2 regions of the Arthrobacter rhombi genome follow, and region 1 is predicted to be linked to the other one. Evidence: riboswitches for the same ligand, from Rfam matches in the RefSeq annotation. Region 1 holds a riboswitch; the other holds the start of a gene.
What was found. Region 1 has a riboswitch for glycine ahead of gcvP (aminomethyl-transferring glycine dehydrogenase). Riboswitches for the same ligand answer to the same signal wherever they lie in the genome.
Positions count from the first base shown of each region.

Region 2: another riboswitch for glycine. It lies ahead of ABD088_RS15140 (DUF5058 family protein); the one in region 1 lies ahead of gcvP (aminomethyl-transferring glycine dehydrogenase).

Region 1 is NZ_BAAAIV010000010.1:241,031-247,829, forward strand. Features, by position in the region: gene ABD088_RS09250 (FAD:protein FMN transferase) at 1-166, opposite strand, end outside; gene ABD088_RS09255 (hypothetical protein) at 172-480, opposite strand; gene ABD088_RS09260 (SGNH/GDSL hydrolase family protein) at 643-1,404, shown strand; gene ABD088_RS09265 (putative quinol monooxygenase) at 1,433-1,735, opposite strand; gene ABD088_RS09270 (VIT1/CCC1 transporter family protein) at 1,789-2,523, shown strand; gene ABD088_RS09275 (amino acid permease) at 2,520-4,001, opposite strand; glycine riboswitch at 4,201-4,300, shown strand; gene gcvP (aminomethyl-transferring glycine dehydrogenase) at 4,467-6,799, shown strand, end outside.
Region 2 is NZ_BAAAIV010000019.1:204,591-211,389, reverse strand. Features, by position in the region: gene ABD088_RS15150 (helix-turn-helix transcriptional regulator) at 1-396, shown strand, start outside; gene ABD088_RS15145 (alpha/beta fold hydrolase) at 533-1,354, shown strand; glycine riboswitch at 1,501-1,591, shown strand; glycine riboswitch at 1,595-1,681, shown strand; gene ABD088_RS15140 (DUF5058 family protein) at 1,754-2,503, shown strand; gene ABD088_RS15135 (hypothetical protein) at 2,532-3,311, shown strand; gene ABD088_RS15130 (amidohydrolase) at 3,357-4,589, shown strand; gene ABD088_RS15125 (SDR family oxidoreductase) at 5,587-6,039, shown strand; gene ABD088_RS15120 (phospholipase D-like domain-containing protein) at 6,155-6,799, shown strand, end outside.

The sequences.
Region 1 (6,799 bases):
CGAAGACCCGCTTCATGGTCTGCACGGCGGCGTCCAGCTCGTCGGCGGCCAGGGGTGCGCTGATGCTGACCACTGTCCCCAAGGCCTCGAAGGTCCGGTTGGCCAGGGAAGGAACTGGCGGGTCAGCTTCCTCATCGGGCAGGGGATCTTCGGCTGGCCCACTCATCGAGTTCACGCCCGTGAGGCGTCGAGGGCAGCCTGCTGGGTCATGGCATAGGCGGCGGGGGAGTATCCGGGGCCGCTGAGCAATTGGACCGGGGCGGATCCGCGCAGCTGTTGACGCCGGACCGGGGAGAGCGACGCCGAGGACGTGGACAGCCGGTCGCTGATGGTCGCCGAGGCGCCGGAGGGCAGCGAGCCGAGGCGGGGAGGGGTCTGGGTGGAGGCCGCTTGGGCTGCGGGGGCCGTGCCACCCAGCCAGCCGGAAGCCAGGACACCTGCCGAGGCCACGGAAGCGAAAATAGCCTGGCGGATGTTCACGACGGGTTCCTTTCGGGAAAGCGGTCCATACGGGTGCTGCATGTCTTCCACTGTCCCCAACACAACTGTGAGAACCCTGTGCCACGGCTCGAAAACGACTGCGCCGGGGGACCTTTCAGCCGAGGGCGCAACCAGCCGACGCCGGCGACGTAAGGTGGATGCGTGGAATTCGAGAAGCGGTATCTGGCCCTGGGGGATTCGTTCACTGAAGGCATGGGAGATGACGACCCGACCCGGCCCAACGGGGTGCGGGGGTGGGCGGACCGCGTGGCCGAACAGCTGTGCACCGCCGACCCGGCGTGGGGGTACGCGAACCTGGCGATCCGCGGCAAGAAGATCCGCCAGGTCATCGACGAGCAACTCGATGCGGCGCTGGTGCTGCAGCCCACCCTGGTCACGCTCTACGCCGGCGGCAACGACATCCTGCGTCCGCGCGTGGACATCGACGCCCTCATGGCGGGATACGACGACATGGTGGCCCGGCTGCGCGCCTCAGGTGCAGCCGTGGTGGTGTTCACCGGCTTTGATTCCTCGGACTCGGCGGTGTTCGGCAAGACCCGCGGCCGCACGGCCATCTACAACGAATGGGTGCGTGAGACGGCAGACAACCACGGAGCCGTGGTGGCCGACTACTGGCGGTGGCGGGAATTCAGCGACCTGCGCTACTGGGCCCAGGACCGTCTGCACATGGGGACGCCGGGCCACACGCTGATGGCCAAGAAGGTCTTGAACCTGCTGGAGTCCACCGACGCGATCGAGACCCCGGAACTCGAGACCGTGGCGACGCAGTCCCGGCTGGCCAGGATGCAGCAGGACGCGCGCTGGGCGCGCGAGCACGTGGTGCCGTGGGTCAAGCGGCGGTTGACCGGCACCTCATCCGGCGATTCGCTGAGCGCCCGCTACCCCGACTACGTCCGGCTGTAGCCGCTTCTGCGGGGCGGCAGCGGGCCAGTCAGTCGCGCAGCGGGGAACCGATGACGTCGAACCGCAGGCCGCCGAATTCGCCGGAGAGCAGGGGCCGGGCGGCGGCGATCGCCGCCTGGACCTCGGGCAGCGCCAGCGATTCCTGGTGCGCCGCCTCGTTGTCCCAGAGTTCAAGGACGTAGACCGTGTCCGGATTCTCGGCGTTGACCCCGACCTCGTAGGCGATGCACCCCAGTCCGGCCAGGACGTCGCTGCGCCGGGTCAGGTGGGCGACCAGTTCGTCGCGTTTTCCGGGGGCGGCTCCGAGGGTTCCCACATTGGCAAAAGTCATGCCGTCAGCCTAGCGCTGGCTCGCCGGACTCCAATGGTGGTTGACTAGGTCGCATGAGCAGCCTGCCGGAACCCGCACCCCATGCGGATGAACCGCACGAATCCGCCGGACTGGCCGAACGCCTGAACTGGCTGCGTGCCGGGGTGCTGGGCGCCAACGACGGGATCGTCTCCACGGCGGCTGTCGTGGTCGGCGTCGCCGGGGCAACGACCGCCACCGGCCCCATTCTGACCGCCGGTGCCGCGGCCTTGATCGGCGGTGCGGTCTCCATGGCGCTGGGCGAGTACGTTTCGGTCTCCAGCTCGGCCGACTCGCAGAAGGCGCTGATCGCCCAGGAGCGCCGCGAACTCGAGGAGATGCCGGACGAGGAGCTCTCCGAACTCACCTACCTGTATGAACGGCGCGGACTCAGCGCCGAAACCGCCGCGACGGTCGCCCGGGAGCTGACGGCCCACGACGCGCTCGCCGCGCATCTGGACGCCGAACTGAACATCGACCCCGACGAGGTCGTCAGCCCGTGGAATGCCGCGGCGGCCTCAGCGGTCTCCTTCACCGTCGGGGCGTTGCTGCCCTTCCTCACCGCGGTGCTGCTGCCCGCGGCGTTGAAGATCCCCGTGACCTTCGCCGCGGTCCTGGTGGCATTGGCGGTCACCGGAGGCCTGGGCGCCTACCTGGGGCGGGCGCCGATGGCGCGACCGATCGTGCGTGTGGTCATCGGCGGCGTGCTGGCTCTGGGCGCCACGTTCCTCATCGGGACCTGGCTCGGGAGCAGCGGGGCCCTGGGCTAGGAGCGGGAGGTGGCTCCGACGTCGTGCCTCGAAGCGACCGTGGAGCGCCGCCGGCCGTAGGCGAGGTAGACACCCGCGCCGAGCACCATCCAGAGTCCGAACACGACCCAGGTGATGCCGCCCAGGTTGACCATCAGGAACACGCAGCCGGCGACGGCCAGGATCGGGGTCACCGGGTAGAACGGTACGCGGAACGTGCGCGGCAGATCCGGGCGGTTCCGGCGCAGGTAGATGACCGAGAGGCTGACCAGGCTGAACGCGAAGAGCGTGCCGATGCTGGTGGCGTCTGCCAGCTGGCCCAGCGGAACCACCCCCGCGGTGAGGGCGATGGTGCCTCCGGTGATCAGCGTGTTCAGCACCGGGGTGCCGGTGCGCGGGTTCAGCTTGCCGAACACCCGCGGGACCATGCCGTCGCGCGACATGGCCACCAGCACGCGGGTCTGCCCGTACAGGACGGTGATGACGATGCTGATGATGGCCACCACCGCGCCGACGGCGAAGACCAGTGCGACCCAGGGTTGCCCGGTGATCTCCTCCAGGACCTGCACCAGGGCGGCCTCCTTGCCGACGAACCACTGCCAGTCCTTCGCTCCCACCGCGGCGACGGCGACCAGGATGTAGAGCACGGTGACGATGATCATCGAGGCGATGATGGCCCGGGGGAGGTCGCGCTGCGGGTTCACCGCCTCCTCGCCGGCGGTGGAAGCGGCGTCGAAGCCGATGTAGGAGAAGAACAGGCGCGAGGCAGCTGCCGAGACGCCCGCGGTGCCCATGGGCAGCAGCGGGGCGAAGTTGCCGGTGTTGAACGCACTGAAAGCGATCACGACGAAGAAGATGAGCACGGCGATCTTCAGGAACACCAGCACGGTGTTCACCGTGGCGGACTCCTTGGCGCCGCGCATCAGCAGGACCATGGCCAGCACCACCACGACCACGGCGGGGATGTTGAACACGCCGCCGTCGGCCCCCGGCGGGTTGGTCAGGGCGGCGGGCAACTCGACGTTGAAGGTCGAGGCCAGCTCGTTGACGTATTCGCCGGCACCCACGGCAATGGCCGCCACGGACACCCCGTATTCGAGGATCAGGCACCAGCCGCAGATCCAGGCCAGGCCCTCGCCCATGGTCGCGTACGTGTAGGAGTAGCTGGACCCCGAAACGGGCACTGCACCTGCCATTTCCGCATAGGACAGCGCCGCCAGCAGGGCGGCGATCCCGGCGATGGTGAAGGAGATCCAGACGGCGGGACCTGCCAACGGCACGGAGGAGCCCAGGACCACGAAGATGCCGGTTCCCAGGGTGGCGCCGACGCTGATCATCGTCAGTTGCAGCACGCCCAGCGTGCGGCGCATGGTGCCGCTGCCTGAGCCGTGTCCGGCCTCGGCGCTGAGTGCCTCGACGTCCTTGCGCAGCAGCAACTGCCGTCCCAGCGGGAGGCGGGGCCGGGAGGCCGGGGCCGGGTGGTTGGCGGAAGCCTGCATGGCGCGTCCTCAACGGGCTCGAGGGGCCCGGGTCAGGTGGTGGTTGCCGGATTGCGGCAACGGCCGGTGGTGGAAGGGGTCGGCTCATATTTTTGCACCCTCATGCATGGTTACAAAACCGGCGGGTTCGCCACCGCAGCTTGTCTGTGGCGTGGATCTCGCCGTATCATGGAGACGTGTCCGCGAGGACACACGCCAATGACATGCGGCGGGAGAGTCCCGTTCAGAACCACTGGCGGGCGCCGTAGGAGCAATACCCTCCCCGGGAATCTCTCAGGCATCCGTACCGCCGCGCTGAGGCAACTCTGGAAAGAAGCAGCACCCCGCGGGGCCTGCTCACCGACGGTGCAAGCCACGTCCGGGACACCGGGCACGGCGGAATCTCTCAGGTCCAATACAGAGTCGGGGAGGAACCGAAGCTCATTCGGCGTGCACTGCACACCGACCACACTTGGAGTTCCCCTGATGACCGAGACCACGGCCCGTCCCACCACCAGCCCCGTCGGCGAGCTTGCGTTCGCCGACCGCCACATCGGACCCCGCGGTGACGCCACCGCGACGATGCTCAAGCACCTCGGCTACGCGACCCTCGATGACCTCGTCGACACGGCGGTCCCCGCCGACATCCGCCAGTCGGCCCCGCTGGACCTGCCCGCCGCCCGCTCCGAGGCCGAGGTCCTGTCCGACCTGCGCGCCATCGCCGCGAAGAACATCATGAAGACGCAGATGATCGGCCAGGGCTTCTACGACACGTTCACCCCGCCGGTCATCCTGCGCAACGTCCTGGAGGACCCGGCCTGGTACACGGCCTACACCCCGTACCAGCCGGAGATCTCCCAGGGCCGCCTCGAGGCACTGCTGAACTTCCAGACCATGGTCTCGGATCTGACCGGGCTGCCGATCGCCAATGCCTCGTTGCTGGACGAGGCCTCCGCCGTTGCCGAGGCAGTGCTGCTGATGCGCCGCGCCAACAAGTCCAAGGCCGACGCCAAGACCGTGCTGGACGCCGACCTCTTCCCGCAGACCATCGCCGTCGTGCAGGGCCGTGCCCGGGCACTGGGCTTCGAACTCGAGATCGCCGACCTCTCGGCCGGCCTGCCCGAGGGGGAGATCTCCGGCATCGTGCTGCAGCAGCCGGGCAACTCCGGTCGCGTGGTCGACCAGGCAGCGGTCATCGCCGCAGCCAAGGAACGCGGCGCCATGGTCACCGTCGCCGCCGACATCCTCTCGCTGACCCTCATCGTCCCCCCGGGCGAGCAGGGCGCCGACATCGCCGTCGGCAACACCCAGCGCCTGGGCGTCCCGCTGTTCTTCGGTGGCCCGCACGCCGCCTACATGTCGGTGCGCAAGGGCCTGGAGCGCTCGCTGCCCGGCCGCCTGGTCGGGGTCTCCAAGGACGACGCCGGCCTGCCCGCCTACCGCCTGGCACTGCAGACCCGCGAGCAGCACATCCGCCGCGAGAAGGCCACCTCGAACATCTGCACCGCCCAGGCACTGCTGGCCATCACCGCTTCGATGTACGGCGTCTACCACGGCCCCGAGGGCCTGACGGCGATCGCCCGCCGCGCCCACCTGCGCGCCAGCACGCTGGCCACCGTCCTGGCCGACGCCGGCTTCACACTCGCGTCCGAATCGTTCTTCGACACCCTCACGGTCCAGGCCGCCGGCCAGGCGCAGGGAATCGTCACCGCAGCCGAGGAACGCGGAATCAACCTGCGCCGCGTCGACGCCGACACCGTGGGCATCTCCACCGACGAGACCACCACGACGGAGCACCTGGTCGCGATCGCCGAGGCCTTCGGCATCGCCGACGCGGCGACCGCCGTGGAGCGCGCGGAAGCCGGGGCAGCGCAGACGCTGCCCTCCGCCGTCGTGCGTTCGAGCGAATTCATGACCCACCCGATCTTCCACTCGGTCCGCTCCGAAACCCAGATGCTGCGCTACCTGCGCAAGCTCTCGGACCGCGACCTGGCACTGGACCGCACCATGATCCCGCTGGGTTCGTGCACCATGAAGCTCAACGCCACTGCCGAAATGGAATCGATGTCGTGGCCGGAGTTCGCCTCCATCCACCCCTACGCCCCGGCGCACCAGACCCAGGGCTGGCGCCAGCTGATCACCGATCTGGAGAACCGGCTCAGCACCATCACCGGCTACGCGGGCGTCTCCATCCAGCCCAATGCCGGTTCGCAGGGCGAATATGCAGGGCTGCTGGCCATCCGCCAGTTCCACGTCGCCAACGGCGACGATGCCCGCACCGTCTGCCTGATCCCGGCCTCCGCCCACGGCACCAACGCCGCCTCGGCGGTGCTCGCCGGCCTGAAGATCGTGGTGGTCAAGACCGCCCCGAACGGCACCATCGACGCCGCGGACCTGGACGCGAAGATCGAGGCCCACCACGATTCACTGGCAGCGATCATGATCACCTACCCCTCCACCCACGGTGTCTACGACGCCGACGTGCGCGAGGTCTGCGACAAGGTCCACGCGGCCGGCGGCCAGGTCTACATCGACGGCGCCAACATGAACGCCCTGGTGGGCCTGGGCCAGCCCGGCAAGTTCGGCGGCGACGTGTCCCACCTGAACCTGCACAAGACCTTCTGCATCCCGCACGGCGGCGGCGGACCCGGCGTCGGCCCGGTCGCCGTGGCCGAGCACCTGGTGCCGTTCCTGCCCGGCGCACCCGCCGGCGACGCCACCGATCGCACCGGCACCGCCGTTGCGGCCACCACCTACGGTTCGGCCGGCGTGCTGCCGATCTCCTGGGCCTACGTGGCCATGATGGGCGCCGAGGGACT
Region 2 (6,799 bases), on a different contig from region 1:
CGTTCCGCCGTGTGGCGCTGGTTCATCGATCCCCCGTCCCGCAACATCTATCCCGCCGCGGACCACGCCCAGCGACAGGTCGAGTTCGTGGCAACGTTGCGCACCGCCTACGCCCGCGAGGGACATGGCTCGCGGACCTCCCAACTCGTCGAGCAGCTGCGCGCCCGCAGCGACGAGTTCGCCACCGAGTGGGCCCACCACCAGGTCAGCCACAAGCACACCCAGCTCAAGCGGTTCCAGCACCCGGAGGTCGGTGACCTGGAGCTTTACTGCCAAACCCTGTTCGACGTCGACCAGCACCAGGCGCTGCTGGTCTTCACCGCAGGTCCCGGCGCGGAAAACGCCGAGAAGCTCGAGCTTCTCGCCGTGATCGGGGCCCAGCAGCTGCAATCCTGACGCGCCGCGTCCCAGACGAGCGGGCCAGGGTTCCTGCCATCCCCGGCGACGCCACAACATCCCTGTACACCGACGCCACAACACGCCTACGTTGGAACTGCCCCCTCACACACCCGCGCGCGAAGGAACGATCCCCATGCCGCAAACCACCGGAGCCGATGGCAACACGCTGAACTACGAGGACACCGGCGGCGCCGGCCGTCCTGTCGTCCTGATCCACGGATGGCCGCTGCACCTCGGATCCTGGGCCGACCAGGTCAAGCCCCTCCAGGCAGCGGGCCACCGCGTCATCACATACGACCGACGGGGCTTCGGCGCCTCCGAGCCCTCCGCCCGCTACGACTACGACGCCCTCGCCGCTGATCTCGCGGCGCTGCTCGACGCCCTGGACCTGCATGACGCCACGCTGGTGGGCTTCTCCATGGGCGGCGGAGAAGTGGTCCGGTATATCGCCCACCATGGCGAGGACCGGCTGCGCTCCGTGGTCCTCGCCGCCGCGGTCCCGCCCTACCTCTTGAAATCCGACGCCAACCCGGAGGGCCCGCTGACGGAGACCGCGGCGCAGGACATGCAGAAGCAGCTGGAAGCCGATCGGGAGGCATTCCTCGGGGGATTCATGCGCACCTTCTACTCCGCTGGGGACAAGCTCCTCGTCACCGACGCACAGTTGCAGGCCACCCTGGCTATGACCCGCGCCGCCGACCGGGACGCGACGGCGGCCTGCATGGAGTCCTTCGCCACCACCGACTTCCGGGACGACCTGGAGAAGGTCACCGTCCCGACGCTCATCGTCCACGGCGACAGCGACGCGATTGTCCCGGTCGAGGGATCCGGCCGCCGGACCCACCGCGCCATCCCCCACAGCGAGTTGTGCGTCATCCGGGGTGGGCCCCACGGGTTGAATGTGTCCCATCCCGACGAATTCAACGCCGCATTGGTGGATTTCCTGGGCAGGTAGCGGACCGCACCCGGTAGAAGTTCACTGACCGAACAATCGTTCGGAAATGTGACAGCACATTTCATGGACCCTTTGGTGATCCGGATCACGTCGGGCATTCTTGCAGGACGCGGGCCCCCGGCCCGCGTCAACTGAATACCTTCCGATCACGTGCGGCTGGAGAGTCCCGACCATCATCCGGGCACCGAAGGGGCAAGCACCCGCAATCTCTCAGGTTCCAAGTACAGCCGCGTGAGGAAACTCTGGAGAGCAGCCGCAGCCGCGGCTCACCGACGAAGCACGCCGGACGCCGCAGGCGCCGGTCCAACTTTCAGGTTCAGGACAGAGCGGGCCCAGGCACGTCGGGATACCCAGTTCCCCCACCGTGCCGCATTGCACCCTTCGATGAACGGCTGACCCATGAACCTGCCCACCGCCCTGCCCGCTGCCGCGGAAAACAACTCCACGGACATCCTCGCCGTCGCCAACTCGCCCGTCCTCTGGGCCTGCGCGATCGGCGTCTTCCTGGTCATCATCATCCAGAGCGTCATCTACCTGAAGGCCGCCCGGATCGCCGCCCCCGCCATCGGCATGACGGGGACCGAACTGAAGACCAGCTTCCGGGCCGGCGCCATCTCGGCCCTGGGCCCCTCGCTCGCCGTCGTCATGGTCGCCGTCGCCCTGCTCACCGTCTTCGGCACCCCCGCGGTGCTGGTGCGCATCGGCCTGATCGGATCGGTGTCCTACGAGACGGCAGCCGCGGCCATCGCCGCCAACACCGCAGGCGCGGAACTCGGCGGCCCCACCTACACGCAGGCGGTCTTCGCACTGGCCCTGGCGGCCATGAGCCTGGGCGGCGCCATGTGGATGATCGCCACGCTGATCCTCACCCCGCTGCTGAAGAAGGGCGACTCCGCCCTGCGCAAGGTCAACCCGGCCATCATGCTCGTCGTTCCCGGCGCCGCCATGGTCGGAGCGTTCTCCGTCCTCGGGATCGCCGAACTGCCCAAGTCGTGGATCCATGTGGTGGCGTTCTTCTCCTCCGCCGTGATCATGTCAGTGCTGTTGGTGATCGCCCGGAAGGTCGGGAAACCGTGGATCAAGGAATGGGCGCTGGGCATTGCCATCATGCTCGGCCTGGCCATCACCTACGTCGCCACCCGCCTCTAAGAGCACCCCGGAACCCCAGGAGCACATCATGCCCATTGCCACCGAAGCGCACCAGGCGCTGACCACGTTCGACAAGACCACCTCACGGTGGGGTCGGATCACCATGATCGCCGGCCTCGTCTTCTCCCTCTCGGCCCCGGCCTACCTCGTCTTCTTCTCCGGCCTGGACATCCAGGTCTCCGGCATCCTCGGCGCGTTCGCCGCCCTGGCCGCCGTCTTCGGCGTCATCTGGATCGTCGAACCACTGACCTACTACCCCATCCTCGGCGCCTCCTCGATGTACCAGGCGTTCATGATCGGCAACATCTCCAACAAGCTGCTGCCCTCGGCGATGATCGCCCAGTCGACCATCGGCGCCAAACCCGGCACCCGCAAGGGCGAACTGGCTGCCGTCGCGGCGATCTGCGGGGCGGCCACTGTCCACCTGGCTTCGCTGTTCGTGTTCGTGGGGCTGCTGGGCACGTGGCTGGTCAGCATCATCCCCCACGACATCGTCCAGACCGTCCAGCTGTACATCCTGCCGACCGTCATGGGCGCCGTCCTGGTCCAGGCCATCGTCAGCCAGAAGGCGCCGCGCTCGGCGGTCATCGCCGTCGCCGTGGCCCTCGTCGTCAATTTCGCCCTCATGCCGCTGCTCCCCGGGCTGGCGCCTTTCGCCACCGCACTGGCAGTGATTTCGACGGCGGTGCTCGCCTGGTTCCTGCGCGACAGGCAGGCCACCCCCGACCTCGGGGATGACGGGGCGGACGCCGTGAACCGGCGCGAGCCCGACGCAGCAGCCGAGACCGTCTCCGGCCCCACCTACTAGATCCCATCCGCTTCGCTAGCCACCCCCACATTGGAAGGACTACCCATGAGCACCGCCGTCCCGCAGTCGCTGCGGATGACCGAGGCCGCCGAAACCGAACTCGTCGAGACCTACCAGCACCTGCACGCGAACCCCGAACTGTCGATGCAGGAGCACCGGACCGCCGACTACCTGGCGCAGCGGCTCGAGACGCTGGGACTGGAGGTGTTCCGCTGCGGAGGCACCGGCGTCGTGGGCATCCTGCGCAATGGCGAGGGCCCCGTCGTCGGACTGCGGGCCGATACCGACGGGCTGCCCGTGCTGGAGGACACCGGCCTGGACTACGCCAGCACGGCAACCGGCGCGTTGGATGACGGCACCGAGGTCCCGGTCATGCACGCGTGCGGGCATGACACGCACATGGCCACGGCGCTGAAGACCGCCGAACTGTACGCCGGCGCACCGGATGCATGGGCGGGGACCATCGTGTTCGTCCTCCAACCGGGCGAGGAGACGGCCGCCGGGGCGAAGGCCATGGTCGAGGACGGCCTGTGGGACCAGGCGCCGAAGCCGGAGATCATGTTCGGCCAGCACGTCATGGGCGGGTTGGCCGGCACCGTGACGCTGATGCCCGGCGCGGCGATGACCACCGCCGACTCCTTCAAGGTCACGGTGAGGGGCCAGGGGTCGCACGGCTCGATGCCCGAGCACTCCATCGACCCGATCGTGCTCGCGGCGTCCATGGTGGTGCGGCTGCAGACGATCGTCTCCCGGCAGGTGGCCCCGCAGTCCGCAGCCGTGGTCACCATCGGGTCCTTCCACGCCGGCCTGAAGGAGAACGTCATCCCCGACCGGGCGGTGTTCACCCTCAACGTGCGCACGTTCGACCCCCAGGTCCGCGAGACGGTCCTGACCTCGATCCGGCGCATCATCGCCGGGGAGGCCTCCGCCTCCGGCGCGCCGGAGCCGGTCATCGAGGACATCTCCCACTTCCCGCCGCTCTACAACGACCCGGCCGCCGCCGGGGCGCTGGCCGCCGAGTTCCGCGACGAATTGGGCGGGGACCAGGTCATTGCCGGGACCCCGGTGATGGGCAGCGAGGACTTCGGCGCACTGGCCGACGCGATCGGCGTGCCCAGCGTGTTCTGGTTCTTCGGCGGTTTCCCGGCCGAACGGCTGGCCGAGGGGCCGGCCCCGGCGAACCACTCCCCGTTCTTCGGCCCCGTTCCCCAGCCGACGCTGACCACCGGGGTCCGTGCGGCCACCCGCGCGTTGTTCTCGAAGGTCGGCAAGAAGTAGCTTCCGCTCCCGGCACGGACAACACAGGGGGACGACGGCGGTGCACAGGCATCGCCGTCGTCCTCCTTCATGTCTCGAGTGGACCGCAGCCAAGGGGCTCCGGCAGCGCCTTCACGGCTTAAAGCAAATACGAATTTCTTTGCTTGACCGACGATCGCTACTATCAGCGGGAGTGCCGAAGTCAATCCGGGATGCCCCCGCAAGCCGTTTGCTCAGTTCCCACCTGAATATCCAAGGTCCCAGAAGGGCTGGCCATTGCTCGAAATCCTCGCCGCACTACTGATCTCAGTGTCCGGATGTTGTCTCCTCTTTTCGTGGTACTTCAAACGACCCCGTCAAGACGCAGTGGCCGAATCCACCAAGCTGATTTTTCGTCAATTGCGCTCGAGTCTGGAGTTGGCCTCGATCCTGTGCGGATTCGGGGCGGGGGTGCTGACCCTTGTTATCGCTGGTGGAGGAGCAACGCGAATGTGGGTACTCGCTCTTAGCCTTCCCTCCTCATTTCTCCTGTGTTTCTCCGCTCTAATATTGTTTGCCTCAAAGTTCCCGGAGGAAATGACGAGTCCGTGGAGAGCTGGAATCCGGCTGCTATTCCTACGCTTTTCGCGGTATGCAGGCCGTAATTTGAATTGAGCGTCAGTTCCAATGGCTGCACGTCTACGACGCAGCCTTGCCCATGGCAACGGAGTCTTGGTCCCCTTGACTTCCGAATTTGAACTGCGAACCACTAGTCCTCCCCGGGGAACCTGACACACAACGTTCATTCTTCTTCGGCACGCGACTCAGCCCCGGAACTGCCCGAGCACTTGGTGCATGAAGTCATCGCCCAGTTTAAACGCCGCCACGTGGATCGGCTCGTTGTTGCCGTGCATGGCCGTGAGCTAGTCGTTGTCCAACACACACTGGCCGGCAAGGCTCCCTTCGGAGACCCCCTTCTCCCGCTACGGAGCCAGACTGGTCCCGATCTCAAACAGCGCTAGTCTCACTTCAAGTCTTCATGGTGCCAGGACGGACCAACCTAGCCTCCGCCATCATCGGCCTCAAGCACGTCCTGAAGGTCATGCGCGAACAGGGCTCCGGCGCCGTCGTGAACACCGCCTCCGTCGGCGGCATCCGCGGCGTGGGCAACCAGTCCGGCTACGCAGCAGCCAAGCACGGCGTCGTCGGCCTGACCCGTAACTCGGCCATCGAGTACGGCCAGCACGGCATCCAGATCAACGCCATCGCCCCCGGCGCCATCATGACCCCGATGGTCGAGGGCTCGCTGAAGCAGATCGACCCCGAGCACTGGGAAGAGGCCGGCCAGGCGTTCGTGGAGCCCAACCCGATGAAGCGCTTCGGCAAGCCCGAGGAAGTCGGCCAGCCCGTCGCCTTCCTGCTCTCCGGCAACGCCGGCTTCATCAACGCGGCAGTCATCCCGATCGACGGCGGCCAGTCCTCCAAGTACTGACCCCCCAGGATCACCCAGCACGACGGCGGAACCTCAGGTTCCGCCGTCGTGCTGCGGTCCAGGATGCCACCGGGAATTAATGCATGGGCACCGCCCCTGCAGATAGTGTCTGCATATGCCTTCATTGATCCCGAAGCCCCTTGCCGCAACGCTGCAAAAGACCACCGCCCGACTGGTCCTGGCGTTCGCGGCCCTTCAGGCCACCGTCATCGCCGGGCTGGTGGTCTTCGATGCCATCAAGCGCAGCCAACGGTCCAAACGCACGGGATTCCCCCGCCCCGGTACGTTCGATGGCCGGGTCTCGGACTCGGATACGAAGATCTACACCTATGGCCAGGACCTCTATGACGACATGATCGCCGCCATCGACGGCGCCGAGGAACAGATCCTCCTGGAGACCTTCATCTGGAAGGGCGACGCCACCGGGCGCCGCTTCCGGGACGCACTGAACGCGGCCGCCCGCCGCGGCGTCGACGTCTTCGTCATCTACGACGGCTTCGCCAACCTCGTCGTCCCCGCGTCGTTCTACGACTTCGACCCCAAGATCCACGTGTACCGGTTCCCGGTCATTCGCCCGTCGCGGTTGTTCACCCCGCTGCGCAGCACCGGCCTGGACCACCGCAAGATCCTGGTCGTCGACGGCCACACCTCGTTCGCCGGGGGCTACAACATCGGCGACCTCTACGCGACCGAGTGGCGCGACACCCATCTGCGCATCCAGGGCCCCGCGGCGTGGGAACTGCGCCAGGCGTTCCTGGAC